One region of the Aminobacter sp. Y103A genome, then DNA from elsewhere that is predicted to be linked to it. Evidence: predicted binding sites of a transcription regulator. Region 1 holds the regulator's gene; each other region holds the start of a gene.

Region 1 (10,396 bases):
TTTACACGGCGCGCTGCCGCTAAACGGCTTTGCAGACAAAACCCGGCGAAGGCTCTGGCCTCGCCGGGTTTTTCTTTGTGAACCGGGTCTTCTTGCCGATGTCGCGGCGTTCAGCCGCGATAGGGTATGTCGATCTCCACCAGCAGTCCGTCCTTGGCGTAGCGGCGCATGATCTTGCCATCGAGCTCGCGGGTGATGTTCATGTCGATAAGCTTGGTGCCAAAGCCGGTCCTCTCGGGCTCCGATACGCCATTGCCGTTGCGTTCGGCCCAATTGAGCACCAGCCGCCGTTTCTTGCCCTGGCCGTTCATGCGCCAGTTCACCTTCAGGCCGCCAACCGAGTTGTCGCCGTCGCCATATTTCAACGCGTTGGTCGCAAGCTCATGGAAGGTCAGCCCAAGTGCCTGCGTCGTCGTCTCGTCCAGTTCGACCGTCGGACCATTCATCATGTCCTCCGGCAATTCCTTGCCGAACACCTGGCCCAACTCGATGCGCAGCAATTCGCTGAGATCGGCCTTTTGCCAGCGCGAGCGTGTCAGCATGTCCTGCGATGCTGCCATTGCCTGAAGCCGCGCCGAGAAGGACGACGAGAAGTCATTGATGTTCTCGGAGTGCGCCGCGGTCTGCCGCGCCATCGCCAGCACGCGGGCAATCGAGTTCTTGATGCGATGCTTCATTTCCTGAAGCATCAGGTCCTTTTCCAGCAGGCTCTTCTCGGTCGTCTCGTGCAACTGCGCCGCGGCTTCATAGGCGCGCTGCTGATAGCGCGCGACAAGCGCGATCGCACCCGCCAGCACGAGACCGAAAACCCCGAGCATCAGCGGCGCGGCACGCGGCGATGGCGGCGCAAACGCTGTGCTCGGCCTGAAATTGACGGTCCATCTGCGGCCGGCGACATTGGCCTCGCGCGTCACCGAAAACTCGTTGCCATAGCTGGGATCGGGTGGCACCTGCGAGCGGAACAAAAGCGTGTCATCGCCCATCGTCCCGTCGAATACCTCCACCGCCACCGGCAGTAGCGGCGCCTTGCCGAGTGCTGCCTGGAAAAGCTCCGATGTGCGGAAGGCGACATAGAGAAAACCAGCGGGTGCCGGACCTTCTGCCGCCGGGCGGTCGACGCGTGAAAGCACCAGGATCCCGGGCTGCTTCTCGTTGTCGCCCTGGCCGAGCAGCACCCTGCCCGTCGCCCTGGGTTCGCCCTGGGCCGCCATTGCCGATTCGATGGCGGGCCGGCGCAGCGGGTCGGTTGCCATATCGTAGCCCATCGCATCGAGGCTGGCCTTGCTCATCGGCTCGAACAGCACGATGGGCGTCCGCCAGTTCAGCGTCGTCTCAGGATACAGCGCCCGGTCGATGCCGTAGCCGTCCTTCAGTTCGCGCATGACCGTCTCGCTCTGGCTGGTCTCGATCAGCCTGAGGAAGCCTATGCCGCGCAGGCTGGGGAAATTCTTCTCCGCATCGAGCGAAGCGAAATAGTCGCGGAACTGGTCGCGCGAAAGATGGCCCTTCTGCGCCACGAACATCGCTTGCGTCGCATGCAGCAAGGCAAGGTCGAATTCCAGCCTGCCCTCGATGCGGTTGAGCGCGTCGTCGGCGACGGACTGGAATTTGATCCGCGCCGCCTCCACGGTCGCCAGATACACGAGCCCGGCCATCGTCAGGCTGACAAGGGTCACGGCGATAAAGATCAGACTGGGGAAGTACTTTCTCAATTCCGGCTGGCTCGCGTCACCCACGCACCATTAAAGCACGATCGCGCAAAGGTGAAACTGCTTTTCGCGATCGTGCATTGAGCCAGACGTGCGGCCTGCCTGAGCCGGCAAAGGGCCTGTTCAGGCAGCGATCTGCATTGCCCCCGGTCCGGGCGTTGCGCCAGGCGGACACTTGCCGAGAATGATCATGCCCAACACTTCATCCTTGGTCACGTCCTCGGTGCGGGCCGTGCCGACGACCTGGCCGTTCTTCATCACGCAGACACGGTCGGCGAGATCGAACACGTCGTGGATGTCGTGGCTGATGAGAAAGATGCCGATGCCATCGGCCTTGAGCTGCTTGACCAGTTCGCCGACCTGCGCCGTCTCCTGTGGTCCAAGGGCTGCCGTCGGCTCGTCCATGATCAGTATGCGGGCATTGAACAGGATGGCACGTGCGATCGCCACAGACTGACGCTGGCCACCGGAGAGTTTGCTGACCGGCTCCTTGAAGCGCTGGAAGCGCGGGTTGAGCCGGCCCATCACCTTGCGCGCCTCGGCTTCCATGGCGACGTCGTCGAGCGTGCCATAGGCGGTCATGATCTCGCGGCCGAGGAAGAGGTTGGCGGCGGCATCGACATTGTCGGCCAGCGCCAATGTCTGGTAGATCGTCTCGATGCCGTATTTCTTGGCGTCGCGCGGGTTGGAGATCGCGGCCTCCTCGCCCCGGACCATGATGGTGCCGGCGTCGCGCTTGTAGGCACCCGACAGGATCTTGATCAGCGTCGACTTGCCGGCACCATTGTGACCGAGCAGCGCCACCACTTCACCGGGATAGAGGTCGACCGAAGCATCGTCGACGGCACGGATGCCGCCGAAGGCGATAGAGATGTTCTTGAGGTCGACGAGCGGGATACGGGTCTGTTCCATGATCTTGGCTCCCGGATTTCGTTAGACGCGCTTGCGATAGAGCGTGTCGAGCCAGACGGCCACGACCAGCACCAGGCCAACGACGATGTTCTGCAGCGGCGTGTCGATGTTGAGCAGCACCATGCCCGACTGCAATGACTGCATCAGAAGCGCACCCAGCATGGCACCGGCAACGGTGCCGGAGCCACCGGCGAGCGAGGTGCCGCCAATGACCGCTGCCGCGATGACCAGCAGTTCGTCCAGGGTACCGAGCGAGTTGGTAGCCGAGTTCAGGCGAGCACTGGAGACTGCCGCTGAGATCGCCGCCAGCACGCCCATGATCATGAACACCTTCATGGTGATCCAGCGCGTGTTGATACCGGCGAGGTTGGCTGCTTCCGGGTTGCCGCCGATGGCGAAGACATAGCGGCCAAAGCGTGTGCGGTTGGTGACGAAGGTCATGACGATGCCCACTGCCACCGCGATCAGGACGGGAATGGCGATGCCGTGGGCGATGAACAGGCCGCCTTCAGGGATGGTAATGCCGTTGGCCTCGGCGTAGCGACGCACGATACCGATCGGCCAAGGGTAGGAGTTGGCGATCCAGATCGCGCCAAGGATGACCCCGCAGGTAACGGCGCCGAGCAATGCCTCTGCCCAGACCGGCCGCAGCGGAAACTTGAAGCGCTTGCGTTGCTGGCGGCCACGCAGCAGCAGGAACACCACAGCCAGGCATGCGACAAGGCCGACGATCCAACTCCACGTCGCTCCGATGGCGCCCTGCGGACCACCACCCATGAGCTGGAAGGTGGCATCGAGCGGCGCGATCGTCTGGCCTGACGTGACCCACCAGGCCGCCCCGCGCCAGATCAGCAATCCGCCCAGCGTCACGATGAAGGCAGGAACCTCCATGTAGGCGATGACGAAACCTTGCAGCGCGCCTATCATCAGGCCAAGCGCAATACCAATGGCAAGTGCCAACGCCCAGATCCACGGATTACCAAGTTCGAGACCGACGGCTTTGACCAGGAAATGCACCTGGGCAAAGCCCATCACCATGCCGATCAGGCCTTCGGCCGACCCGACCGACAGGTCGATATTGCGCATGACGATAACCAGCACCATGCCGGTCGCCATAATCGCCACGGCAGACGCTTGCACCGACAGGTTCCACAGATTGCGGGCGGTCAGGAAGGTGCGGCTGTCGAATTCGAACGGGTTGACGCCAAGGCGCAAGCTCGAAATCACCTGCAGCCCGACCCAGATCAGAAGCAGCGCACCGACCATGCCGAGCATGCGCGTATCGATCTCGGTTGCCTTGAGAAAGCGTCCGACCGGGCCGAGTTCGGTCGTTCGCGCTCGGTCTGCCGGCGCGTTGGTTGTCGTGTCTGTCATTGATACCTCCCGACCGGATAGCCGTCTAAGCGGCAGCCGGTGTGCGCATGATAGGGTCAATCCGCCATGTCATGAAGCGGGCGCTTTTGAAAAACGCCGCGGGCAAGCCGCGGCGTTTGACCGACCGGATCGAACCGATCTCAGTTGCAGGCTGCGACCGAACCGGCCGCCACGCCCTGGCAGACCACGTCCTTGCCAACCCAGCCGGCGTCGATGACGACGTCGAGGTTGTCCTTGGTGATCGGAACAGGCGTCAGGAAGACCGAGTTCAGCTCGAGGCCGCCAGGCGTCTTGAACTTGGTGACGTTGGCGATCTCTTCCATCTTCTTGCCATCGGCGAGCTGCGAGGCGATTTCGGCGGCGTTCTTGCCGAGCTCGCGCGCGTCCTTCCACACCGAGACGGTCTGAGTGCCGAGCGCGATGCGGTTCAGCGCGGCATGGTCGCCGTCCTGGCCCGACACCGGCACCGAGCCGGCAAGGCCCTGTGCCTGAAGCGCTGCGATCGCGCCACCGGCGGTGCCGTCGTTCGAAGCCACGACCGCGTCGATCTTGTTGTCGTTGGCGGTCAGGAACTGTTCCATGTTCTTCTGGGCATTGGCCGGCAGCCAGCCATCGGTATAGGCCTCGCCGACATTCTTGATCTTGCCGGCGTCGACGGCTTCCTTGAGCACTTCCATCTGCCCGGCGAACAGGAAGTCGGCGTTCGGATCTGCACCGCTGCCCTTGATGAAGACGTAGTTGCCTTCAGGCTTGGCGGCGAACACGCCCTTGGCCTGCATGCGGCCGACTTCCTTGTTGTCGAAGGTCAGGTAGAAGGCGTCCTTGTTCTCGATCAGGCGGTCGTAGCCGACAACAGGAATGCCTTCGGCGACGGCCTTGTCGACAGCCGGTCCGATGGCCGAGGCGTCCTGAGCCAGGATGATCAGGGCGTTGGCGCCCTGGGAGATCAGGCTTTCGACGTCGGTCAGCTGCTTGGCCGGCGACGACTGCGCGTCAGCCGAGATGTACTTGTCGCCGGCGGCCTCGATGGCGGCCTTCATGGCGGCTTCGTCGGTCTTCCAGCGCTCTTCCTGGAAGTTCGACCAGGAGACGCCGATGACCTTGTCCTTTGCCGAAGCCACTGCCGTAAGCGACAGAGTCATGGCAACGCCCGCCAGGATGGCGGTGGTAAACTTTTTCATTATTTCCTCCCTGCGCCCAATGGGCGCGCCTACTTCGCGATAGCCCTTGGAGAAGCTCTTTTTTTCGAGCCTCGAAAAAATACTGACTCAATGCCCGGCCACTGTCAACATGGTTTCGCGAGCGCTCCTTATTTTTTTCGGAGCCCGAAATAAATAGAGACATTTGGCGCTGGCTCTGTCACAATCACTTGGCGCGTAAGGGACTGCCGCTTAAGAAGGGCAGCGCTTCGCCGGGAGGAAGACGAGCACATGTCGGTCGGCATACGTCACGACGATCTGAGACGGCGCAACCGCGCCATGGTTATATCCGCGGTTCGCCGAGCCAGCCAGCCATCGCGCACCGAAATCGCTGCCACCACCGGCCTCAGCCATTCGACGATCTCGACGATTTCCTCCGATCTCATATCAGAAGGCATCCTTGCCGAGGCCAAGTTCAGCGAACCCGTCTCCATGAAACGGGGGCGGCCGCAGGTCGGGTTGATGCTCGATGCCGACGCTGCGTCTGTCGTTGCGGTCGTGCTCTCGCTCAACAGCCTGTCCGCCGCCATCATCGACTATGCCGGCAACACCGTGACCGAAGAGACCCGGCGGCTTGTCACGCAGCAGATGCCTGCCGAGGCGCTGGTCGACGAATGCGTCGGAATGGTCCGGCGCCTGATCGACAGCGCCGGCGCTTCGGGCGGCGCCGTCCTACGCATCGCCATCGCCGTCCAGGGCATCACCGACGCCGCCTCGCGCAAGCTGTTGTGGTCTCCCATCACCCGCTACGACGACATCCCCTTCGCCGACCGGCTGGAGCAGGAGTTCGGCGTACCTGTTTCGGTTGAGAACGACTGCAACATGATCGCCGAGGCCCTGCGCTGGCGAGATCCGGTGCGTTATCGCGACGACTTCATCGCCATCCTGCTCTCGCACGGCATCGGCATGGGCCTAGTCATCAAGGGCGAGCTGTTCACCGGCACGCAGTCGTCGGGTGCCGAGTTCGGCCACATGATCCACCGCCCGGACGGCGCGCTTTGCCGCTGCGGCCGCCGCGGCTGCATCGAGGCCTATGCCGGCAACTACGCCATCTGGCGCAACGCAAGGGTTGGCGACGAGAATGCCGAGCCGCTGGCCGACCTGTCCGACGACGACATCAGGGCCGTGGCAGATGCGGCACGTGACCATGATGGCCCCGAACGCGAGGCCTTTCGCAAGGCCGGCGAAGCCATCGGCTTTGGACTCGGCTCGATGTTTGCGCTGTTCGACCCGGCCCCCCTCGCCTTCGTCGGCGTCGGCGCAACCGCCTTCGACATCATGGAGCCACATGTGCGCGCGGCCATCGCCAAGACGGCGGGCGGGCTGCACTCGAAGGCGATCTCCTTCGACACCGAACCCAACGAGGTTCCGCTCAAACGCGAGGGCGCGATGATGCGCGCGCTGCTTGCCGTTGATCAGGAGATTTTTGCCGCAGGCACGGCTCCACGCCGTGCCGGTGCCGACGTCGCCTAGCTGAGCGGAAAAGAGCCCGAAGCGGCTCAGTCCTCGCGGATGGCGTAGCCGGCACCGCGAATGGTCCGGATCACGTCAGGCATGCGGCCGTTGTTGACCGCCTTGCGCAGGCGCCCGACATGCACGTCAACGGTGCGCTCGTCGATATAGATCGTCTCGCCCCAGACATTGTCGAGCAACTGGCTGCGCGAGAACACGCGGCCCGGGTGCCGCATCATGAATTCGAGCAAGCGGAATTCGGTCGGCCCGAGCTTGATCTCGCTCTTCTTGCGGTAGACGCGGTGCGACTCGCGGTCGAGCATGATGTCGCCGACCTTGAGCACCGAGGACAGCACCTCGGGTTTGGCCCGGCGCAGCAGCGCCTTGACGCGCGCCATGAATTCCGGCGTCGAGAACGGCTTGACCAGGTAGTCGTCGGCCCCGGTCGAAAGCCCGCGCACCCTGTCGCTTTCCTCGCCCCGCGCCGTCAGCATGATGATCGGCAGGCGTTCGGTGTCGGGACGCATCCTGAGCCGGCGGCACAGTTCGATACCCGACAGCGCCGGCACCATCCAGTCGAGCACCAGCAGGTCGGGCACGTTTTCCTGGAGCCGGATCTCGGCCTCGTCGCCACGCGTGACGACCTCGACCTGATAGCCTTCGGATTCGAGATTGTAGCGAAGCAGCACGCCCAGCGGCTCTTCGTCTTCGACGACCATGACCTTGGGAGCGATCATTGGCTATACCTTGTCCTTGCGCATGGCCGCTTCTGGACCATGCGCTGATTTAACCTATGCAGCGCCCCCGCGCCAAACGCATGCGGTTGCGGAAATGCTCAGGCCGGAACCGTCGTCGTGGTCTCGTCGACCTTGGGCCGGTTCAGCGGCAGCTGCGTACCCGTCACGACGAAATAGGCGTTCTCGGCGATGTTGGTGACATGGTCGCCGATGCGCTCGAGGTTCTTGGCGCAGAACAGCAGATGCGTGCAGGCCGTGATGTTGCGCGGATCTTCCATCATGTAGGTCAGGAGTTCGCGGAACACGGCGGTGTACTGGATGTCGATCTTCTGGTCGTCGGCGCGCAGATCCTTCAGGCCCTCGGCCTGACGCGCGACATAGAGATCGACGACGCCGCGAACCTGGCCGAGCACCAGCTGCGCCATCGCATCGATCGAATGCGAGAGATTGCGCGGGGTCGGCGACTGGCCGACAGCGCCGACCCGCTTGGCAATGTTCTTGGCGAGGTCGCCGATGCGCTCGAGGTCACCCGCCATGCGGATGGCACCGACCACGGCGCGCAAATCCTGCGCCATCGGCTGGCGCTTGGCGATCAGCGTGATCGCCGAATTGTCGAGATCGCGCTGCTTGGCGTCCATGATCGTATCGTCGGCAACGACGTTTTGCGCCAGTGCCTGGTCGGACGTGAGAAGCGCGCGGATGGCGCCGGCCACCATTGCGCTGGAAAGATCGCCCATGTCGCGGATGAGCTGGTCGACGTGCTGAAGTTCTTCGTCGAAGGACCGGACTGTATGTTCGCCCATGATTTCTTCCTCGTATCGTGTGCCGCGACGAAACCCACTCAGCCGAAGCGGCCGGTGATGTAGTCCTGCGTCCGCTTGTCGTCGGGGTTGGTGAACATCTTGTCGGTCGGGCCTTCCTCGACGAGATAGCCGAGGTGGAACATCGCCGTGCGCTGCGACACGCGCGCCGCCTGCTGCATCGAGTGCGTGACGATGACGATCGTGTAGTTCTCGCGCAGTTCGTCGATCAGCTCCTCGACCTTGGCGGTGGCGATCGGGTCGAGCGCCGAACACGGCTCGTCCATCAGGATCACCTCGGGCGAAACGGCGATGGCGCGCGCGATGCACAGGCGCTGCTGCTGGCCGCCCGACAGGCCGGTGCCCGGCTCGTTGAGACGGTCCTTGGCTTCGTTCCACAGAGCGGCCTTCTGCAGGCTCTTCTCGACGATCACGTCGAGCTCGGCCTTGTTCTTGGCGAGACCATGGATGCGCGGGCCGTAGGCGACGTTCTCGTAGATCGACTTCGGGAACGGGTTCGGCTTCTGGAACACCATGCCGACGCGGGCGCGCAGCTCGACGACGTCGATCTTGGGATCGTAGATGTCTTCGCTGTCGAGTGTGATCTTGCCGCCGACGCGGGCTGCGTCGATGGTGTCGTTCATGCGATTGAGGCAGCGCAGGAAGGTCGACTTGCCGCAGCCCGACGGGCCGATCAGCGCCGTCACCTGATTCTGGCGAACGTCGAGATCGACGCCGAACAGCGCTTGCTTCTCGCCATAGTGCACGGTCACCTTGTCGCCGCGCATCTTGATGATTTCGTTCGTTCTGGCGTTCATCTCAGCATTCACCGCGTCGTCGAGGGATTTTTCGGTCATGATGTTCATAGCAGGATGCTCCTTGTCCATGCCCTACCAGCGGCGCTCGAAGCGGCGGCGCAGGACGATGGCGACGATGTTCATGGCCATGAGGAAGATGAGAAGAATGATGATGGCGCCCGACATGCGCTCGACAAAGGCGCGTTCGGCCTCGTTCGCCCACATGTAGATCTGCACCGGAAGTGCGGTTGCGGGATCGAACGGCGTCTTGGGATAGTCGGCGACGAAGGCGACCATGCCGATCAAGAGAAGCGGTGCTGTCTCGCCGAGCGCACGCGCCAGGCCGATGATGGTGCCGGTCAGGATGCCGGGGGCGGCCAGTGGCAGGATGTGCTGGAACACCATCTGCATCTTCGAGGCGCCGAGGCCAAGCGCTGCCGAACGGATCGACGGCGGCACGGCAGCCAAGGCGGCGCGCGTCGCGATGATGATGGTCGGCAGCGTCATCAGCGTCAGCACCAGCCCGCCGACGAAGGATGCCGAACGCGGCAGGCCGAGGAAATTGATGAACACGGCCAGGCCGAGCAGACCGAAGACGATCGACGGCACGGCGGCGAGGTTGTTGATGTTGACCTCGATCAGGTCGGTGAAGCGGCTCTTCTTGGCGAATTCCTCGAGATAGATCGAGGCGGCGACGCCGATCGGCAGCGCCAGCAAGAGCACGATCACCATCATGTAGAACGAGCCGATGAGGGCTACGCCGACGCCCGAGGTTTCAGGACGGCTTGATGCGCCGTAGCTGAACAGACCGGTATTGAAGTGCTCGGCCATCACGCCTTCGGCCTTGAGCTTGTTCATCCACTCGACCTGCTGGTCCGACACCTTGCGGCGGCTTTCCGGCACGTCGAGGTCGATCTGACCCTTGAAGGCCGAGTCGAGATTGGCGGCGGCGAGGATGTCGACGTTGCGGGTCGTGCCGATGACCGACGGGTCGGCGGCGACGATCGCCCGGAGCTGGACCCGCGAGCTGTCGGACAGGAAGCCCTTGAGCTTGCGCACATCGGCCTTGTTGTTCGGGTCGATGCCGAGCTTCTCGATCAGCGCCTGTTCGGCGAGCTTGGGATAGTTCGCCGTGATCAGCACATTCGGATCGGTCGCCCGCTTGTTGGACGGGTCGATGATCTTTTCGTCGAAGTTGATCGGCAGCGTCACCGTCGTCTGCCAGAAGGCCGTGTAGCCCTTGGAAACGATCGAGGTCAGCATCACTGCCAGGAAGGCCAGGCCGATGGCGATCGCCAGCACACCATAGAGTCGGAAGCGGCGTTCGGCGGCATAGCGCTTCTTGAGGCCGATGTCGCGGCGCGGACGGGCAGCTGACGCGGTCAGCGTGTCGAGCGAAATATCGGTCATTCGTAC
Region 2 (10,396 bases), 2.3 Mb from region 1:
CCAGAGCACCAACGAAGCTGCACGCACCATTGGCACCAACACGCGTGAACTCAACGCGATGCTGACCGAACGCTCGAACGAGATCGCCAAGATCCTCGACGAGACGGCGCGCCCGCTGGTCGACCGCTTCGCCGAAAGCGGCAGCGAGCTTCACCGCTCGATGGAAGAAGCGACCGCACGTGCCACCGAAAAGCTGCGTTCGGAAAACGCCGCTCTCGTCGACGCGCTCGCCAACCGCACGGCCGAGACGCTGTCGGCTGTCGAGGGTGCACGTTCGACGCTCGCCGAAAGCGTCGCCGACCTGATCGGCCGCATGACGACGTCGAGCGCGCAGCTGGGCAACCTCATCGACCAGGCGACGGCAAACCTCGCCAATGTCGACGAGCGCCTGACCAGCAGCACCTCGAACTTCGCCAACACCACCGAAAAGGCCGCTCAGACATTCTCGAGCGCCGCCCGCCTGGTCGACTCGAACACCAATCGCCTGACCGACCTGTCGTCCAGCACATTGCGCGAGGTGGCGTCCATCGCCACCAAGTTCGACGAGCACAGCCGCCTGCTGTCGAGCGCTTCCAACCTGTTGTCCTCGGCGCAGAGCAACCTCGAGCACACGCTTGAGCGCCAGTCGTCGCTGGAAGACCTGGCTGTCGGCCTGGTCAAGAAGTCGGAAGACCTCGAGCGCGTCATGCAGTCGTTCGAGCGCCTGGTTGGCCAGACGCTCGAAAACGCCGAAGGCAAGACGATGGAGTCGGCGGACAAGATCCGTGCGGCGATCTCCGACGTCGTCGAGACAGCGACCAAGCGTTTCGCCGACGCCACCGAGGACATGCGCCGCACCGCAGGCTCGATCAAGACCGAGCTCGAAAGCACCCGCGCCGAGCTCAAGAAGGGCGTGCTCGACATGCCTGAGGAAGCCAAGGAATCGACGACGGCCATCCGCCGCGCGGTTTCCGAGCAGATCAACGCGCTCAAGGAACTGTCGGCGATCGTCGCCAAGTCCGGCCGCAGCGTCGATGTCTCCGATGCCTCGCTGCGCACTGCGCAGCAGCCGACGCCGCGTCGCCCAGCGCCTCAGCCCGAGCAGCGTCGCGAACCGCCGGCACCCCAGGTGCCGCTTGGTGGCGCCGGTCTGCGCGGCACGCTCGACATCGAGCGCCCGGCCACTCCTGCCCCGCAGCAGCCGGCACGTGAACCGGCCGCCAGCCGTGGCGGCCAGCAGCAGGGCGGTTGGGTCCGCGATCTGTTGACCGGTGCTTCACGCGAAGAGCAGCTGACCCGGGGCGCTGCCCAGGCAGAACCACGCGCCGTGCCTGCCCAGCGTTCGCCGCTGCACGTCGTCGAGTCGCTCAACTCGCTGTCGGTCGACATCGCCCGCGCCATCGACCACGACGCCTCGATCGAGCTTTGGGACCGCTATCGCCGCGGCGAGCGCGACGTCTTCACCCGCCGCCTCTACACGCTCAAGGGTCAGCAGACCTTCGACGAGATCCGCCGTAAATATCAGTCGGATGGCGAGTTCCGCTCGGCCGTCGACCGCTATTGCGACGACTTCGAGAAGCTGCTGAAGGACGTCTCGCGCAACGACCGCGACAGCATCATGACCAAGACCTACCTGACGTCGGATACCGGTAAGGTCTACACCATGCTCGCACATGCGGCCGGCCGCCTGAAGTAAGGCTGCCGCGGCCCATGAGGGCAGTATGCCAATAAGGAAATGGGGCAGTGGGGTGTTAACCTACTGCCCCTTTTGCTGTCTGAAGTTACGATTTGTGGCGTTGATCTGCCCTGGGTCACATGGCAAGCGCCGGGGCCTGCGCCGACTTGGCAGCCGAATGTCGCATTGAGAGATGCGCGCCACGTTGGAAAGGAAGCGTCAAGAACCCAGGCAAGCAGACCGGAAGAGTTCGGGAACCTACTGCCCTATTGCCTCATTCCCCTACCGACCTGGTCAGATCAGCGTCTCGGTCCATTTGACGATTTCGGTCGCGGCCTGGCCGAATGCGCTGTCGAGCGCCGCCGCATAGGCATCGTTGCCGCCGCCGGAAACCGGGGCGCTCACAGTGAAGACGCGCGAGGCGCGCACCTGGCCGTTGCGGTCGTTGAGCAGCCTGACGAACAGCTCGACGTCGGCGCGTTCGCCGCCGCCGACCTTGATCTCGAAGCTGCGCAGCTCGACGATCACCTGATAGTCGATGGCCAGGCCCTCGCCCGGCTTGCCGACGCCGATATAGCCGCCGGCGCGCTGGAAGGTTTCGGCGAGTCGTGCCTGGACGATGCGCGGCAGCCTGTCCGACCACTGCGCCCCCTTGAGGAACTGTATCGACCCGGGCGATGGCTTGATGACGATGCTCTGGCCATCCAGCGATTTGAGCGCCGAAGGTTCGGCAATCAGGATCTGGCGGCGGCTCGGGCCGTTGCGGCCGTCGACAGCGGGCGCAGTCAGCTCGTAGGTGTCGAGCGGCGGCGGCGTACTGACGAACAACGAGGTGCAGCCGGACAGCGCAAGCGTGACTGCGCTCAGCAGCAAAGTTGATCTAGCAGCCTTCACGTGCTGTCCCCGAAACAGACTCACCCGCGCCGCGCGCGAACACCCCTCATTTGCCTTCATGCGATTGCATGCCGGCGATGTCAACGACGCACCCGGCCGTCAAACTCGCGCACCGAGCCCTCGCCGCCGGTGATGATGCGTTGCGGATTGCGCTCCAGGTCGGAAATGGCCTGTTCTATGCGGCTGATCGAACGCCTGGAGTCCTGAACCAGCGCGTCGACGTCGCGCAGCCCCTGGCCGGAGAAGCGCGACAGGCCGTCCATGATCGTGGCGAGCCGCGAATTCAGCGTGTCGGCCACCTGCTTGAACGACTTCAAGGTGGCGCTGGCGTCCGACATGACGCCCTCCGCCTCGCCCGAGCCGAGCAGCTTGTCGACCTTGGCCATGACGCCGTCGACGCGCACCGAAGCGGCGTTGAGGCGCGACGCCAGCTGCTTGGCGTCCGTAATGATCTGGTCGATGTCGTCGGCACGGTCGCCGAACTTTTCGGTGACCTTGGCGACGTCGGCCGCAGCCTGGTTGGCACTTTCGCTGGCCTTGCGGATGTTGTCGAGCGACTCACGCACGCTGGCCGCATCGACGCCGTCGAGCACGCCGTCGACCTTGGTCAGCGTCTGCTGGGTCTTCTGGGCGAAGTCGTTGATCGAGGCGACCGCGGTGTTGACGCCCTTGACGATGCCGTCGAGCTGGTCGCTCTGAGCGCTCAGGTTCTTGGTGAAGGTGTCGACACTGGCAACGATGTTCTTGACCTTGTCACGGTCAACCGACTTGAGCAGGCCTTCCGCCGCCTCGATGGTGCCATCGAGCTTGCCCGAGACCGCAGACAATTGCTCCGACAGCGCACTGACGCTCGCCAGGAACTTGTCAACACCATCGGCATTGCGCGCCAAGGACTCCGAGAATTTCTGGGCATTGCTGACGGTCTCGGTCAGCGGTCCGCGCACGTCGTTGGTGAAACCTTCGAGATTGGTGAGCACCGTGTCGGCGCGCTTGAAGATGTCCTGCGCCGTCTGCAGCAGATTGGTCACGGCGGACGGATTGGCAACGATCTCGGCGATCTTGCCCTCCGCCTCGGCCTGGTCGAGCAGGTTGGGCTCCTTGATGTTGGCACCCTTGAGCTCGATATTGGCCTGTCCCGTCAGGCCGGCGAGGCCGATATCCGCCTGTGTCGACTGGGTGATCGGCGTCAGCTTGTCGATCTCGGCGTCGGCGATCGCCACCTGGGGATTGGAAATGTCGAGATAGACGCGCCGGACATCGCCGACCTTGACGCCGTTGAACAGCACGAAGCTGCCCCTGGCCAAGCCCGATGCGGAACCGGGAATACGGACACGCAACGTTGCCGTCTCGCCACGTTCACCGATTGCCGCCGTCCAGTAGACGAACGCAAAGGCGGCCAGAACGGCAAACAGCGTGAAGATACCGACAATGACGTAGTTTGCCCTGGTCTCCATCACATCATTCCATTCTATGCCCTTGCGGCAAGATCAAGCTGCCGCGCGCGTTTTCCGCGGAAATACGACCTTACCCACGGTTCTTCGCTCTTCAGCATATCTTCGATCGTGCCTTCGACGAGCACCTTCTTGTTGCCCAGCACCGCGACTCGGTCGCAGACCGAAAACAGGCTGTCGAGATCGTGGGTGACCATGTAGACGGTGAGCCCCATCGTATCGCGCATCTTGCCGACCAACTCGTCGAACTCGGCAGCACCGATGGGGTCGAGACCCGACGTCGGCTCGTCGAGGAAGACGATGTCAGGGTCGAGCGCCAGCGCACGCGCCAGTGCCGCACGCTTGATCATGCCGCCGGAAAGCTCGGACGGAAACTTGCGGGCCGCGTCAGGCGGCAGGCCGACGAGCTCGATCTTGAGCATGGCGAGCTCGTCCATCAGCTTTTTCGGCAGGTCGAGATATTCGCGCATCGGCACCTGGACGTTCTCCAGCACGGTCAGCGCCGAAAACAGCGCGCCATGCTGGAACAGCATACCGACCCGCATGTCGATCCTGAGCCGCTCCTCCTCGTTGGCCTGCTCGAGATCGACGCCGAACAGCTTGATCGTGCCGGATCGCTTGCGGATCAGGCCAAGCACGGTGCGCAACAGCACCGACTTGCCCGACCCCGAAGCACCGACGAAGCCGAGAATTTCGCCGCGCCGGATGTCGAGATCGAGATCCTCGAGAATGACCTTGTCGCCAAAGGCCACCGTCAGGTCGCGCACCGACAGCAACACCTCGCCCCTGGCGTCCTGGCCTTGGCTCTCCGCCTCGATGGTCTGTGTCCGGTTTGCCATGTCAGAAGTTGATCGCTGCGTAGAACATGGCAAACAGGCCATCGAGGATGATGACGACGAAGATGGCCTTGACCACCGACGCGGTGACGTGGCGGCCAAGCGATTCAGCGCTGCCGCCGACCTTCATGCCCTCGACGGAAGCGATGGTGCCGATGATCAGTGCCATGAACGGCGCCTTGATCAGCCCGGCGAAGATGGTGCTGAGGTCGATTGCCAGGCGCAGGCGGTCGATGAAGGCGGCAATCGGAATGTCCGAATAGAGCCATGCCGCCAGCATGCCGCCGCCAAGCGCTGCGAAATTGGCGATGATGGTGAGGCATGGAAGCGCAATCACCAGGGCCACGAGGCGCGGGAACACGAGCACGCCGATGGGATTGAGCCCGATGACCGTCAGCGCGTCGACCTCTTCGCGCATCTTCATCGAGCCGATCTCGGCGGTGATGGCGCTGCCCGAGCGGCCTGCGATCATGATCGCGGTCATCAGCACGCCGAGTTCGCGCAACACCAGCACACCGACCAGGTCGACGACGAAGATATCGGCGCCGAAATAGGCAAGCTGGTAGGCGCCCTGCTGGGCGACGATGGCGCCGACGATTGCCGACATCAGTACGACGACGGGAATGGCGCCGACGCCCATGCGGTCGATCTGGTTGAAGATGGCGGCCGGATTGACCGCATGGCCACGGCCGAGCTTCATCTGGGCGCCGCGAATTGTTGCGCCAAGGATGTTCATAGACGACAGGAAGTCGTCGCGCATCTCGTACACGCGGCGGCCGACAGCCTCAAGCATGCGCATGACGATGTTGGGCGGACCAGCCGGGGCAGATTCGCCCTCGCGCCGCACGGCCTCGCTGACGGCGCCCAGCAGGATCTTGGCCACCTCGCTGTGGCCTTCCATCCTGACCTCGACGCCCTTCTTCTCATTGGCGCTGACGAGCCTGTCGATGACCCAGGCGCCGGCGGTGTCGATCTTCTCGATGCCGCCGAGGTCGAGCGCCAGGGTCTTGTAGCCCTTGCGGGCTTCGATCTTGCGCATCTCTGCGTCGACGAAGGCAACGGTGCGGGTGGTCCAGATCCCGGTGAACACACAGGCGAGCACGCCTTCGCGCTCCGCCACAGCAACCTGCGGTCGGTGATCTCGGCCGTCGGCTGCCCCGCCGCTTGCTTCCCGTTTGCCGATGGTCAACATGGCACACTACTTAACGCGTCGGCTGCGGCATGTCGATTTTCGCAGCCGCGCCAAGCAGTTGAACGGAGCAGATTTTCATGACGCGTGTCCTTTCGGTCGTTGACGAGCGTTTTCCCATCGCCGGAACGTTCACCATCTCACGCGGTTCCAAGACCGAAGCCGAGGTCATCACCTGCGAAATCGCCGAATCAGGCGTCATCGGACGCGGCGAGTGCGTGCCCTACAAGCGTTATGGCGAGACCATGGCTGGCGTGGCTGAGGCGATCGAACAGGCGCGCCACGCCATCGAGGACGGTGCTTCGCGCACCGACCTTCTGACGCTGATGTCAGCCGGTGCAGCGCGCAACGCCGTCGACTGCGCGCTCTGGGACCTGGAAGCGAAGTTGAGCGGCGTGCCGGTCAAGGACAGGCTCGGCATTGCTGCGCCGCTGGCGCTCGAGACCGCCTACACGCTGTCGCTCGGCGAACCCGAGACTATGGCAGCCCAGGCCCGCGCCAACGCGGCGCGGCCGTTGCTCAAGGTCAAGATCGGCGGCGACAACGACATCGCCCGCATCCGCGCGGTCACCGAAGCCGCCCCCGACAGCCGCATCATCCTCGACGCCAATGAAGGCTGGACCGATGCCAACATCGCCGAGAACCTTGCCGCTGCCGCCCAGCTCGGCATCGCGCTTATCGAACAGCCGCTGCCCGCCGGCGCCGACCAGATCCTCGGCCGCATCCCACATCCTGTGCCGATCTGCGCCGACGAGAGCGTCCACATCGCCGCCGATCTCGCCGAGCTCAAGGGCCGCTACGACGCCGTCAACATCAAGCTCGACAAGTCGGGTGGGCTGACGGCAGCACTCGAACTGCGCGACCAGGCCCGCACGCTCGGGTTCCAGGTGATGGTCGGCTGCATGGTCGGCACTTCGCTCGCCATGGCGCCTGCGGTGCTGCTCGCCCAGGGCGCCGAGTTCGTCGACCTCGACGGCCCGCTGCTCCTGGCGCGCGACCGTTCGCCGGGGCTTGTCTACGAGGGTTCAATGGTGTCGCCGCCCCTGCCCGAACTTTGGGGCTGAGCGGGATGCAAGCAGCACAAGCACGATGGCGCAGGCGGCGACCGCCGCCATGAAATAGAAGCCGTCGACGCCGAAGCGCTGGTAGAGCGGACCGGACAGCAGCGTCACGATCGCCATCGACATGCCGTTGGCGAAATAGGCAACACCCTGGGCAGCGCCCGTGCGCTCTTCCGGAACCGACTCGGCGATCAGCTTCTGCACGCCAATCAGAACCAGCGCTGTCGACACGGCGTGCAGGCTCTGGACGGCAAAGAAGCCAGGTACACCCAGGCCGAGCGGCCAGATCAACGGGTATGCGACCCAGCGGACGATAGCGCCTGCGCCCGCCAGAACGAGCACCAGTGCCGTCGATCTGTTGCCGAACAGCCGCGTGAAAAACATGAACATGACGATTTCGGCCGCCACGCCCCAGCTCCACAGCAACCCGACGATCGTCTCGTTGATGCCGAGCGACTTCCAGTAGATCGACACGAAGCCATAGAGAAAGCCGTGGCTGCCGATGATGACGCCGGTGCCGCCGGCCATCAGCAGGAAATAGCGGTTGAACAGCTTTGGCGCCGCCTGCATGTCGGTCGCCGAGAGCGGTGAGGCCTTGCGCGGTCGGCCAAGGCGCGGTGAGATGAACGACATCAGGAAGCAGCCGAGCAGGCCGATCGAGATGATCGCCGGCACCGTGTCCGCACCGGTCAGCGACAGGATGAAGCCTGCGCCAAGGCTGCCGGCGAGAAAGGCGATCGAGCCCCAGATGCGCATGGCGGCATAGTCCGATCCGAAGCGGCGGACACCTGAGAGCGCAAGCGAATCGGCTATCGGCGAATGCGGCGTCCACACCACCGCCAGCGCCAGCGAGACGGCCAAGACGATGAGGTAGGTCGGCTCAAGGAAGTAGCCGAGCGACAGAAGCAAGGACGATGCAGCCAGGACGATGAAGACGTTGGCGCGGTCCTTGGCACGATCGGCCATGGCCGCGATCAATGGAGTTGTGATGACGCGCAGGAACATTGGCGCCGACAGCACGATAGCGATCTGCTCGGGATCGAACCCCTTGGCTTCGAGCCACAGCGGAAAATACGGCAGATGCACGCCCATCGGCACGAAAAGTGCTGCGAAAAGCAGGGAGATTCGCAGTTCAAAGCGTCGTGGCTTGACCTGCTGCTCTGGCGTGAGTGGCGGTAATGTCATGGTGGGTAAGTGTGTCCGGGCGCGACCCGAACCAACCAAGCCTCACCGATTTGCCTGATCCCTTACCATGGGCGGCCACGCCACGAAAGCCAACGGGGCCGAGCATTTACCCAAAGCTTGGGCCAGTTGCCACGGCCTTATCGGCCAAGGCGCGGCATGGCCTGCGCTTCCATCGGCGAGTGGTGCGCGCCGAGCCGCCGTGCCCGTCTTAGCAGCGTCTCGGCAACGCGCGGCGCGGCAATTGCCGCATAACCTGGTCCATCCCGCCATGGGCGCGAGGCATATCTGGAGCTGCACATCGATGTCGTTCCGTTCAGGCGGCTGCTTTGTCGGCGCGCTGATCGACGACCATCGGCACGAAGGGTTCGTTGACCAGCTTGCCCGCCAGCACGTGCGGCCAGTGCAGGATGACGAAGCTGCCATCAAAATCCTCGGCGACCGCCGTGCAGTTTTCGACCCAGTCGCCGGTGTTGATGTACTGGATGCCGTCGAAATTCTCGATCGTCGGATGGTGGATGTGGCCGCAGATGACGCCGTCCACGTCCGAACGCCGCGCTTCCTCGGTCAGCACGTCCTGAAAGGCGCCGATGAAGTTGACGGCCTTCTTGACCCGGACCTTGGCCCAGGACGAAAACGACCAGTATGGCATGCCGAAGGTGCGGCGGAAGCGCGCCACCAGCCGGTTCATCGCCATCGCCGCGTCATAGGCGAAGTCGCCGAGATAGGCGAGCCAGCGGGCGTTCTGCACCACCGCGTCGAACTGATCGCCATGGATGACCAGGAAACGCTTGCCGTCGGCCGCCTCGTGGATGGCCCGATCGGCAACGACGATGCCGCCGAAATGCACGCCCTGGAAATTGCGGGCGAACTCGTCATGATTGCCGGCGATGTAGGTGATTTCGGTGCCCTTGCGCGCCTGGCGCAGCAATTTCTGGACGACGTCGTTGTGTGTCTGCGGCCAATGCCAGGACCGGCGCAGGCGCCAACCATCGACGATATCGCCGACGAGGAAGATCTTCTCGGCCTCGTGGTGACGCAGGAAGTCGATCAGGAAATCGGCCTTCGCTCCCTTCGATCCCAGATGCACATCTGAGATGAACAGCGTGCGAAAATTGCGTGTGCTCGTGCCGGACATGGCAATCGACCCGTTGCTTTTGCCGTGGCTATGCCCAGATTCATGCAACAGCCGTATGACGGTTGCGGCTTTGGCCGGGCAGTTCTAGGCTGGGTCATCACCGACAGGAGAACGATCATGGATCTCGGCATCAGCGGGAAGAAGGCAATCGTCTGCGCCTCGAGCAAGGGCCTCGGCAAGGGCTGCGCGATGGCGCTGGCCGAAGCCGGCTGTGAGCTGTTCCTCAACGGCCGCGACGCCGGCATCCTGAGCCGCACGGCAACCGAAATTCGTCAACGCTACGGCGTGCCGGTCACCGAAATCGTCGGCGACATCTCCGATCCGGCGATCCAGAAGACCCTGCTCGCCGCCTGCCCTGACCCCGACATTCTGGTCAACAACAATGGCGGTCCGCCCTACCGTGACTTCCGAGAGCTCGACCGCGAGAAGATCCTTGCCGGCGTCACCAACAACATGGTCACGCCCATCGAGTTGATCAAAGCTGTCATCGACGGCATGGCGGCGCGTGGCTTCGGCCGCATCGTCAACATCACCTCGTTGTCGGTCTACACGCCCATCCCCGGCCTCGACCTGTCCTCCGGCGCCCGCGCCGGCCTGACAGCCTTCCTGGCAGGCGTTGCGCGCACTGTCGCCGACCGCAACGTCACCATCAACAACATGCTGCCCGGCAAGCTCGACACCGACCGCCTGCGCGGCCCGCACGAGCCCGGCAGCATCGAGGATCCGGCGGAAGGTGCTGCGCGCCGCGCCCGCCTCAGCGCCGGCATACCAGCCGGCCGCCTCGGTACGCCGGAAGAATTCGGCCAGATCTGCGCCTTCCTGTGCTCGACCCATGCAGGCTACATGACCGGCCAGAACATTCCTGTCGACGGCGGGCTTTACGTGAGCTCATTCTAGGCTCACGGCGGCACGAACCTATCCCAAAGGCAGCCAACAGCGCGTCGCAAGGACGCGCTGTTTCAGCCAAGCTCACAAAAGACCGAATCAATCT
Region 3 (10,396 bases), 640 kb from region 1:
TCCCAGAAATAGAGCGACTGGCTGATCAGCACCGGCAGCACCTGCGGCACGACGCCATAACGCTGGACCGAGGCGGGCGAGGCGCCGACAGAGCGCATGCCTTCGCGCTGCTTGTCGTCGATGTTTTCCAGCGCCTCGGAGTAGAGCTTGCCGAAGGTGCCGGTGTCGGTGAAGAAGATTGCCGAGATGCCGGCGATCGGGCCGGGCCCGAAGGCGCGGGTGAAGAACAGTGCCCAGATCAGCATGTCGACCGAGCGCAGGAAGTCGAAGAAGCGTTTGGCGACCTGGTTGACGAGGCGGTTACGGGTGATGTTGCGCGCCGCAAGGAATGCCAGCGGGAAGGCGAGCAGGCTGGCGAAGAGCGTGCCGACGAAGGCCATGACGATGGTCTGGGCGAGCTTGAGCCAGACGTCGCCGTGCTGCCATTCCGAATTGTTGACGATGTTGTCCCAGGCAAGGGCGGCGTTGGACCTGTTGGGGTCTAGACGTTCACCAGAGGAGATCAGTGACAGCACTTCGCTCGTCGATTTACCCCAGAAGGGCGAGTTGGCGTCGAAGACGAAGTTCTCCCAACCGAAGAAGCGGTGGCGGATCTTGACGTCGTCCTCATCGATCTGCAGGCCGCCGGCAAAGCCGAAATCGGCAAGGATCTTCTGGCTCGGGGCTTTCTGCGTCGCCCAGGTGGGCAGGGAACCAGTGACCGAAAGGCTCTGGCCCGGCACGATGGTCACGTCAAGAGTTTCGCCGCCATGGGCGACCATCACGCGATCAGGCGCGATGTCTATCGTCGTGGCGGTTCCGATATGGGCAACGACGCGATCGGCAGGCGCCTTGTTGCCGGCGATGGCGGCGCCGGCCGGCTGGGTGATGTCGAGCCAGTCTGGATGGCGGTCGGCGCGATAGGACGAGAAGCGTGCGTAGCTGATGTCGAGGCGGTCGTCCTTGAAGTCGATCTGCGGCCGCACCTCGTAGGAAACCCAGTCGGCGAGGTAGGTGCCGGCGATGCCCCAGTTGCCGCCGGCAAGCACGGCACCGACGGCGAAGAACCACCAGGCGAAGGCGAGATAGGCGACAAGGCCCAGACCAACGGCCCAGCCGGTCAGGGCCTTGCGCCAGGAGCCGGCGAAAACGTCGGGATGGCGCTCGGAGATCGCCTGCATGTCGGTCAGGGAAAGGGTGGTCATGATCTTAGTCCCCACGGCCGAAGGAGAAGGCCTGTTCGCCAACCAATCTCTTGCGCAGCCAGGCCGAGAACTGGTCGACCGCTACGATGGTGCAGAACAGGAGGATGATGATGGCGATGGTCTTGGCTTCGTGGTTGCGGCTGATCGACAGGCGTAGTGCTTCGCCGATGCCGCCGCCGCCGACAGCGCCGATGATGGTCGAGGCGCGGACATTGATCTCGAGGCGCAGCAGGCCGTAGCTCAGGAAATTGGGCATCACTTGCGGCACGATGCCGAACCAGACACGCTCGGGCCAGTTGCCGCCGACGGCGCGCAGGCCTTCGTCGGCCTTCATGTCGGCATTCTCGACCACCTCGAAGAACATCTTTCCGAGCGCGCCTATAGTGTGCAGCGACACCGCGATGATCGCCGGTATCGCGCCCATCGAGAGGATGGCGAGGAAGAAGCCGGCGATGACGATCTCGGGGAAGGCGCGCAGGATTTCGAGGAAGCGGCGGACGAAAAAGCGCAGCCAGCGCTGGGTGACGAGGTTGGAAGCCGCCAGGAAGCAGAGCAGGAAGCCGACGGCGAAACCGATCAGCGTCGAGACCAACGCGATGTTGATCGTCTCCAGCATCTTGTAGACGTATTCGGGCATGTAGACCGAGCCGAACAGATACATCCGCCCTTCGGGGTAATCGAATTTCAGGCTGCCGTCGGCATAGGGCGAAGGCAGGTCGAACATGGCGCGCCAGACCTCGAGGCCGTCGCGCGGGATCAGCTGGTCTACGAAATCGAAGAAATGCGGCAGCCGGTCGAAGAACTTGCCGGCGTTGCTGTCATTGGCGAACCAGAGCGATCCGGACAGCGCGATGAAGAGGAAGAACAGGCCACCCGCCGTATAGAGGCGGCGGCGACTGGCGAGTTCGCGCCAGTGCTGCTCGACCGCGAGGCCGGCTTCCGAGAGGGGCATTGTCATTGGGGTTCCGTCCGATCCCGGATAAAAAGGGACGCGCCGCGATTGCTGCGCGGCGCGTCCGAGTTGCCTTCGGGGCTTAGCTGCCGATCTGCGCCTTACGGGCGTCGATCACAGGCTGGTAGAATTCCGGGGTGACTTCGGTGAAGCCCTTGAAGTCGCCGCCCTGGATGGCCGCGAAGCAGGCCGGATCTGTCTCCGGCAGCTTGACCATGTAGTCCTTGAACTTGCTCTTGATGTCTGCATCGAGCGACGTGCGCACGACGATCGGGCCGTTCGGGATAAGCGGCGACTTCCAGACTTCGACCAGGTCGTCCATGTCGAGGATGCCCTTGTCGACCATCTTCTTCAGGTTGCCCGAGGTGTAGCCATCCTTGAACTCGCCGACGCCCGAACCAAAGGTCGTGCCGGCGTCGAAGGTGCCCTTGAGCACTTCGAGGACGAGGTTCTCATGGCCGCCGCCGAAGCCGGTCTCGGCGACGAAGTCCTTGACGGCGACGCCGCCGAGGTCCTTCGGCAACGAGGTGACCGGGATCAGGTAGCCCGAGGTCGAGTCAGGATCGGCGAAGCCGAGCTTCTTGCCCTTGAGGTCTTCGAGCTTGGTGATGCCCGAGTCCTTCTTGGCGACCATGATCGAGTAGTAGCCGGTGGCGCCGTCGGTCTGGACGGTGGTCAGGATCGGCTCGACCGCGTCCTTGTTCTGCAGGTAGATCTTGGCGTAACCCGAAGCGCCGAGTTCGGCGTAGTCGAGCGTGCCGCCGAGCAGTCCCTGGATGGTGCCGTCATAGTCGGCGGCCGGGAACAGCGACACCTTCTCGACGCCGATGGCCTTGGGCAGCTGGTCGACGAGGCACTGGAAGTTGCGCAGGCGGTCGGCTTCGTTTTCGCCGCCGATCAGGCCGATGCGGAATTCCTTGAGGTCGGCGGCATTGGCCGAACCGATCGCCAGCACGGCGAGCGAAGCGGCACCCAGAAGTGCTTTCTTGAACATCACAGTTCTCCAGTTTGGCCCAGCACCTTGCCGGGTCATTGCAGTTGATGATTACCGGCCCTTGACGTGGGCGAGACGAACGCGAGCAGCCTCAGGCCGGGGCGTAGGCCGGTTCGAGAGGTGCGGCGGATACGGGAACCCTGACCTTGACCGGGCGGATGCTGGTCGAGGTGATGGCTTCGGAAATTTCAGTGCCGTCGGCGTCGGCACCGTAGACGAGGCGCACGGCCTCGATGGTGAGGTCTTCGGGCGCGCCGTCGAAGACCACAGCGCCGCCCTGCATGCCGATGATGCGGTTGCAGTAGGTGCGTGCGGTGTCGAGCGTGTGCAGATTGGTGATGACGGTGATGCCGTCGCGCAGGTTGATGTCGCGCAACGCGTCCATCACCACCTTGGCGTTGAGCGGGTCCAGCGAGGCGATCGGCTCGTCGGCGAGGATCAGCTTGGGCTCCTGCATCAGGGCACGTGCAATGGCGACGCGCTGCTGCTGGCCACCGGACAGGGTTCCAGCCGGCTGGAGGGCGGTGCGGGCGATGTCGAGGCGCTCAAGTGCGGCGATCGCCCGGATGCGCTCTTCACGCGTAAAGATCGAGAGCAGGTTGAGCGCGGTGGAGCGGTGGTTGAGGCGGCCGAGCAGGACGTTGGTCAAGACGTCGAGGCGCGGGACCAGGTTGAACTGCTGGAAGATCATGGCGCAGTCGCGCTGCCATCGGCGCAGCTGCGTGCCGCGCAGCGACGACACTTCGGTGCCGTCGAAGGAAATTGAGCCCTCGCTCGGGTCGATCAGGCGGTTGATGGTCTTGAGCAGGGTCGACTTGCCGGCGCCGGAGCGGCCGATGATGCCGACCATCTGGCCCGGCTGGATTTTGAGGTTGACGCCGTTGACGGCGACATTCTTGCCGAAGCGGCGCGTCACGTTGCGGATTTCGAGCATCTTGGCTTCCCTGTCCCGTCGGGCCTTTTCGCCCTTGTCTGCGATGGGCCTAGACCCGGGACGTGAAGCTGCAATGTCGGGACCATGTCAGTTTTGTTACGATGCACAGGCCGAAGCGCGAAAAACACGGCTTTTGAGGGCAAATATCGCTGCTTTTTGGAATCCCGTTTCTGAAATCGGCTTTCGCGAACCGCGATGGCCCGCTGTGATCTCTGCCTGTGTCAGGCCGCCTGTTGGCGGTCTTTCCAGTTCTCGTGCTGCTTGCCCCATGCCGACATTGCTGTCACGGCATCGTTCAGGCTCAAGCCCAGCGGCGTGATCGAATATTCGACGCGCGGCGGCACCTCTTCATAAGCATGCCGGCTGATCAGCCCGTCGGTCTCCATCTGCCGCAATTGTTGCGTCAGCACCTTCTCGCTGATGCCCGGCAGCAAGCGGCGCAGTTCGGCAAAGCGATGGGGCCGCAGGTGCAGTTGCCACAGCAGCGCGGTTTTCCACTTGCCGCCGATGGCCTGCATGGCTGCGGCAAAACCGCAGCTGTCCGGTTCCTTGTGCCTCATCTTCCAGCTCCTGTCATGATATCAACGGCTTACTTCAAAGTGCGTACTTCTCAATGCAGTGACGGTACATATGTTTGGTCCGAGCGCGCGCCAAACATGAACCAGCCCCTCGTCGCAAGGGGCCTTCGCATTTCGGAGAAAAATCGTGAATATAGATGTCTGCGTGCTCGGCACGGGCCGTATGGGCTCGTCCATTGTCCGAACTTTGTTCGACCAGGGCTACCAGCATGCATGACGGGGAGACGAAACGCACCGCCACCTGTTCGTGTCGCGGCGTGAAACTCGTCCTCGCCGGGGAGCCGAGACGAGTCTATGCCTGCAGTTGCACCGAGTGCCAGAGATGCACCGGGACGGCATTCTCCTACCGCGCCATCTATGCGGATTCCGCCGTCGTTAGCCAGGAAGGCGAGACCAGGTCGTGGCGGCGAGCCGGCGCGTCGGGACAATGGCTGGAGCAGACATTCTGCACCACCTGTGGATCGGTCGTCTTCATGCGGGCGGAAGCGTTGACGGCGGCGCTGTCGGTCTCGGTTGGCTGCCTGGAGGATCAGGGGTTCCCGGCGCCGGTCGTGCTCCACTGGCCGAACAGCAAGCACGATTGGCTTTGTCTCGAAGGTGTGCCCGAGGCGGGCTCGCCTCGAAAGGGAAATCACAAGGAGTAGTACGAAAACCAGGCAGCTGGCTGTCAGCATTGTACTCAAGCGCAGCCCGCTGACGGCCGCAGCTGCCGGTCGGACATAAGGTCCACTTGCGGAAATCCTGGAAAAAGCATGACGAATCAATATCTTGCCGAATTTCGGCAAGAATCTGCCAAAACTTGGCCTGCAAACCCTGACACTACAGTTGTTAGTCATTATATGAGGGCGGACGACACTTTGAGGATCCGCTGATGAAATTGTCCCGAACGACCCGCTTCGCCACGCTTTTCGCGGGCCTGTTCCTCGCCTTCTCCATGATTGCCGTCGACCACGCCGATGCACGGCGCGGCGGCAGCTTCGGCAGCAGGGGTACGCGTACCTTCCAGTCGGCGCCGCCGACCCGCACCGCGCCGCAGCCGACCGCGCCGGTCGAGCGTTCGATGACGCCCAACACCGGTCAGGCAACCAACCCGGCCGCCACCAGTGCAGCCCGTCCTGGCGCGACTGCACCGCAGCGCCCCGGCTTCATGGGCGGCTTCGGCGGCGCGATGATCGGCGGCCTGCTGATGGGTGGCCTGCTCGGCATGATGATGGGCCAAGGCTTTGGCGGCATCGCCGGCATGTTCGGCATGCTGATGCAACTGCTGCTGATCGGCGGCGCCATCTGGCTCGCCCTGCGCTTCTTCCGTTCGCGCCAAGCCACCGGTCCGGCGATGGCCGGCGCGGGTGCCGGCGGCGGTAACTTCAACTACCGCGACGCGGCACCGTCTGGAGACAGCGGCAAGGCCAATGGCGGCAGCCGTTCGTTCAGCATTCCGAGCATCGGCAGCAGCCGCGCCGAGGCCGCGCCGCAGCAGCCTGCCAGCAAGGACATTACCGTGTCGGGCGAAGATCTCGACACGTTCCAGCGCCTGCTGACCGAGGTCCAGGAAGCGTTTGGCCGCGAGGACCACAAGGCGTTGCGTCGCCTGGTGACGCCGGAGATGGTGTCCTATCTCTCGGAAGAATTGGCCGACAACGCTCAGAACGGCGTCCGCAACGACGTGACCAACGTCCAGCTCCTGCAGGCCGACATTGCCGAAAGCTGGAACGAAGGCGACCGCGACTACGCCACTGCGGCAATGAACTATTCGTCGATCGACGTGACCCGCAACCGCACGACCGGCGAAGTGGTGGACGGCGACGCAAACGAGCCGAGCGAGACGACCGAGCTGTGGACCTTCGTCCGCCAGAACGGCGGCGACTGGCAGCTCTCGGCTATCCAGGACGCCTGAACCGTTTCAGACTGATTACAACGCCCGCGGTCTTCCCTTTCAGGGAGGCGCGGGCGTTTCCGCGTCGGGCGGTGCCTGCTCGGTTGCGCCGCAAATCCAATTGCTCTCGAAATTATTCTGGGCAAGGTTGAGAGCTCGGGAGATCGGGATCATCCGATCCGGCACCTTCGTTCGGGTGTCCAGGCGAAGCTCGGATGGCCATGGCCGACAATGTTTTCGTTTCGCCAGATTTCCTGACGCTCACGCTCGGCATCATCGTCTATTTCGTCGGCGTGCTGCTCAACCGTCACATTGCTTTCCTGCGCAACTACAACATACCAGAGCCGGTCACCGGCGGGTTTCTCGCGGCCGTGGCCGTTTTGGCGTTCTACCAATTGTCAGGCACGGAGATCGTCTTCGAGATGACCACGCGCGACAGGCTGCTGGTCATCTTCTTTGCCACCGTCGGCGTCAATGCGCGGCTGGTCGACCTGCTGGTCGGGGGACGGGCGTTGGCGGTGTTGTGCGTGCTGACCGTGCTTTTCGTCTTTCTGCAGAATGGCGTCGGCACGCTTGGAGCCTGGCTGTTCGGCCTGCCCTCTGCTGCAGGCGTCATCATGGGGTCGATCGCCTTTGTCGGTGGCCATGGCACGACGATTGCCTGGGCGCCGGCGATCGCCGCAGAGCACGGTTTTCCGGCCGCCCTTGAAGTCGGCACCGCCGCGGCGACGCTCGGGCTGATCGTCGCCAGCGTCCTCGGCGGGCCGGTGGCAAAGTTCCTCATCGAGCGTGGCAAGCTAACCGCCGACGCGAGCGGACCCGACGGGGAATCGGCCGTCGCCCGGGCGGAGGCCGCGCCGATCGACAAGTCGAACTTCATGCAGGCGCTTTTGCTGGTCAACGTCGCCGTGGTGCTCGGCTATTTGGTTCACGGCCCGGTCACGGCGATGGGCGTGAAGCTGCCATTGTTCGTGCCTTGCCTGATCATGGGGGTCGTCCTGTCGAACACGATCCCCTACATCTTTCCGCGCATGCCATGGCCAGCGCGCTCGCCCGCAATGTCGCTGATCTCCGACTATTCGCTCTCGGCCTTCCTCGCCATGTCGCTGATGAGCATGCAGCTCTGGACGCTTGCCGGGGTTGCCGGCCCGCTGCTGGTCGTCGTTGCCATGCAGGCGCTGCTCGCTGTGGCCTTCATCCTGATCGTGCTGTTCCCGCTTTTGGGAAGAGACTACCAGGCGGCGGTGCTGAGCGCCGGCTTTACCGGCCTTTCGCTCGGCGCCACGCCCACCGCCATCGCGTCGATGACGGCGGTGACCAGGCACTATGGCCCGTCACCGAACGCCTTCATCATCCTGCCGCTGGTCTCGGCGTTTTTCGTCGACCTGGTCAACATGATCGCGATCCAGTTTTTCCTGGCGGGGTGAGGGCTCCTCAGCCGCCGTGCTTTTCCAGGAACTCTTCCGCCGAGAGGTTGCGGAAATCGTCGAGGGCAACGCGCAGCCTGGCGTGGTCCCAGTCCCACCAAGCCAGCGCCTGGAAGCGATCCGCTGTCGTGCGGTCGAAGCGCTCGCGCAGCGGCTTGGCGGGCACGCCGGCGACAATGGTGTAGGGCGCGACATCCTTGGTGACGACAGCGCCCGAGCCGACCGCCGCGCCGTCGCCGACGGTAACGCCCGGCAGCACCGTCGAGCCGTGGCCAAGCCAGGTGTCGTGGCCGATGGTCACCGCGTTCGACCGGCGCCATTCGAAGAACTCGGTCTCGTGGCTGGCATCTTCCCAATAGTCCGAGGCGCGGTAGGTGAAGTGATGCAACGTCGGCCGCCAGGTCGGATGGTTCGTGGCGTTGCAGCGCACGCTTGCTGCGATGTTGGAGAATTTGCCGACCGTCGTGCACCACAGGCTGCAGTCCTGCATGACGTAGGAGTAGTCGCCGAGCGAACTTTCGCTGATGCGGGTGCGCTCGGAGACTTCGGTCCAGCGGCCGAGCGTCGACTGCGTCACCTCGGCCGATGGGTGGATCCAGGGCTGTTCGGACAGCTTGCGGCTCATGCTGCGACCTTTCCGGCGGCAAATGTGGTGACGTCGATGATGCGGTCGGCGACCGCCTCGCGCACGTCGGCGTCGTGGAAGATGCCGAGCAGGGCCACACCCTTCAGCTTCTTCTCCTCAATCAGTCCGATCACCACCTCGCGGTTGGTGGCGTCGAGCGATGCCGTCGGCTCGTCGAGCAGGAGCACCGGATGGTCGGTGATGAAGCCACGGGCGATGTTGACGCGCTGCTGCTCGCCGCCGGAGAAGGTGGCGGGCGGCAGGCTCCACAGACGTTCCGGCAGGTTCAGCCGGCCGAGCAGTTCCGAGGCGCGGGCATGAGCCTCGGAGCGTTCGGTGCCGCGGGCGACCAGCGGCTCGGCGACGACGCCGAGTGCCGAGACGCGCGGAACGGTGCGCAGGAACTGGCTGACATAGCCGATGGTGTCGCGACGCACCGAAAGCACGGTGCGCGGATTGGCAGTGGCAAGATCGACAAGCTGGCCATGGTGATCGACGATGATCTGGCCCTGGTCGACGCCGTAGTTACCGTAGACCATCTTCAGGATCGAGCTCTTGCCGGCGCCAGAGGGGCCACCGAGCACGGCGCATTCGCCAGCCCTGACCGAGAACGAGACATTGGCGACCACCGGCAGGCGGATGCCGCCACGCAGATGCATGGTGAAGGCCTTGGAGACCTCCGAGACGATGAGGGGAGTGGCCATGTCAGAATCTTTCCTTGATGAGCATGATCTTGCCCGAAAACCGGGAACCACTTTTCGGGACCATGCTCAGACCTGCAGGATGGAGGAGACGAGGAGCTGGGTGTAGGGCGCGCGCGGATCATCGAGCACACGGTCGGTGAGACCGGCTTCTACGACATCGCCGTCCTTCATCACCATCATGCGCTGCGACAGCAGCCGTGCGACGGCGAGGTCGTGGGTGACGACGATGGCCGCGAGGCCGAGGTCGGTGACCAGTCCGCGCAACAGGTCGAGCAGGCGTGCCTGCACCGACACGTCGAGGCCGCCGGTCGGTTCGTCCATGAACACCAGCCGCGGGCCGGTAACGAGGTTGCGGGCGATCTGCAAGCGCTGGCGCATGCCGCCCGAGAAAGCGCGGGGTTCGTCGTCGATTCGCTCCTCGTCGATCTCGACGCGGCCGAGCCAATCGACTGCGGTAGCGCGGATGTTGCCATAGTGGCGGTCACCGACGGCCATCAGCCGTTCGCCGACATTGGCGCCGGCCGACACAGTCATGCGCAGCCCGTCGGCGGGGTTCTGGTGAACAAAACCCCAGTCGGTGCGCATCAAGAAGCGGCGCTCGGCCTCGCTCATGCGGTAGAGGTCGCGCCACTGGCCGTCGCGCATGCGGTAGCTCGCAGTGCCCGACGTCGGCAGCAGCCGCGTCGACAGGCAGTTGAGCAAGGTGGTCTTGCCCGAGCCGGATTCACCGACGATGGCCAGCACTTCGCCCGGCCAGAGGTCGAAGGAGATGTCCTCGCAGCCGATGCGCGAACCGTAATATTTGGACAGCGCCGTAACGCGCAGAAGCGGTTCATCGGTCATTGGGCAGGCTCCAGGATATCGGGCGAGAGGTGGCCGCGATGGCCGCAGGCCTGGCGCGTCTCGCAATGGTCGGTGTCGGAACAGACGAACATGTGCCCGCCCTTGTCATCGAGGATGACCTCGTCGAGATAGACCTGCGCGGCCCCGCACAGCGAACAGGGCTGGTCGAAGGTCTGGATCTCGAAGGGATGGTCCTCGAAATCGAGGCTGACCACCCTGGTGAAGGGCGGCACGGCATAGATACGCTTCTCGCGGCCGGCGCCGAACAGCTGAAGCGCGGGC

The links. Region 1 encodes PhoB, which activates phosphate uptake and scavenging genes when phosphate is short. Its sites were predicted from a motif close to TGTCATNNANCTGTCAT; they were not measured.
Region 2: the regulator PhoB is predicted to act here: its motif matches at 9,450-9,466, upstream of Amn_RS13065 (UDP-2,3-diacylglucosamine diphosphatase).
Region 3: the regulator PhoB is predicted to act here: its motif matches at 4,149-4,165, upstream of phnC (phosphonate ABC transporter ATP-binding protein).

Annotation. Positions count from the first base shown of each region.
Region 1 is NZ_AP017986.1:4,938,356-4,948,751, forward strand. It holds gene Amn_RS24190 (YMGG-like glycine zipper-containing protein) at 1-23, shown strand, start outside; gene Amn_RS24195 (CHASE domain-containing protein) at 111-1,712, opposite strand; gene Amn_RS24200 (ATP-binding cassette domain-containing protein) at 1,833-2,621, opposite strand; gene Amn_RS24205 (sugar ABC transporter permease) at 2,643-3,995, opposite strand; gene xylF (D-xylose ABC transporter substrate-binding protein) at 4,136-5,176, opposite strand; gene Amn_RS24215 (ROK family protein) at 5,426-6,667, shown strand; gene phoB (phosphate regulon transcriptional regulator PhoB) at 6,694-7,383, opposite strand; gene phoU (phosphate signaling complex protein PhoU) at 7,482-8,186, opposite strand; gene pstB (phosphate ABC transporter ATP-binding protein PstB) at 8,225-9,049, opposite strand; gene pstA (phosphate ABC transporter permease PstA) at 9,074-10,390, opposite strand; gene pstC (phosphate ABC transporter permease subunit PstC) at 10,387-10,396, opposite strand, start outside.
Region 2 is NZ_AP017986.1:2,667,408-2,677,803, reverse strand. It holds gene Amn_RS13100 (kinesin) at 1-1,675, shown strand, start outside; gene Amn_RS13095 (ABC-type transport auxiliary lipoprotein family protein) at 1,949-2,527, opposite strand; gene Amn_RS13090 (MlaD family protein) at 2,629-4,002, opposite strand; gene Amn_RS13085 (ABC transporter ATP-binding protein) at 4,017-4,838, opposite strand; gene Amn_RS13080 (ABC transporter permease) at 4,840-6,027, opposite strand; gene dgcA (N-acetyl-D-Glu racemase DgcA) at 6,105-7,088, shown strand; gene Amn_RS13070 (MFS transporter) at 7,050-8,270, opposite strand; gene Amn_RS13065 (UDP-2,3-diacylglucosamine diphosphatase) at 8,584-9,405, opposite strand; gene Amn_RS13060 (SDR family oxidoreductase) at 9,523-10,302, shown strand.
Region 3 is NZ_AP017986.1:4,295,758-4,306,153, reverse strand. It holds gene phnE (phosphonate ABC transporter, permease protein PhnE) at 1-1,184, opposite strand, end outside; gene phnE (phosphonate ABC transporter, permease protein PhnE) at 1,189-2,142, opposite strand; gene phnD (phosphonate ABC transporter substrate-binding protein) at 2,219-3,130, opposite strand; gene phnC (phosphonate ABC transporter ATP-binding protein) at 3,222-4,064, opposite strand; gene Amn_RS21125 (winged helix-turn-helix transcriptional regulator) at 4,286-4,624, opposite strand; gene Amn_RS21120 (GFA family protein) at 4,780-5,286, shown strand; gene Amn_RS21115 (Tim44 domain-containing protein) at 5,514-6,536, shown strand; gene gltS (sodium/glutamate symporter) at 6,737-7,942, shown strand; gene Amn_RS21105 (DapH/DapD/GlmU-related protein) at 7,950-8,567, opposite strand; gene phnL (phosphonate C-P lyase system protein PhnL) at 8,564-9,271, opposite strand; gene phnK (phosphonate C-P lyase system protein PhnK) at 9,338-10,114, opposite strand; gene Amn_RS21090 (alpha-D-ribose 1-methylphosphonate 5-phosphate C-P-lyase PhnJ) at 10,111-10,396, opposite strand, start outside.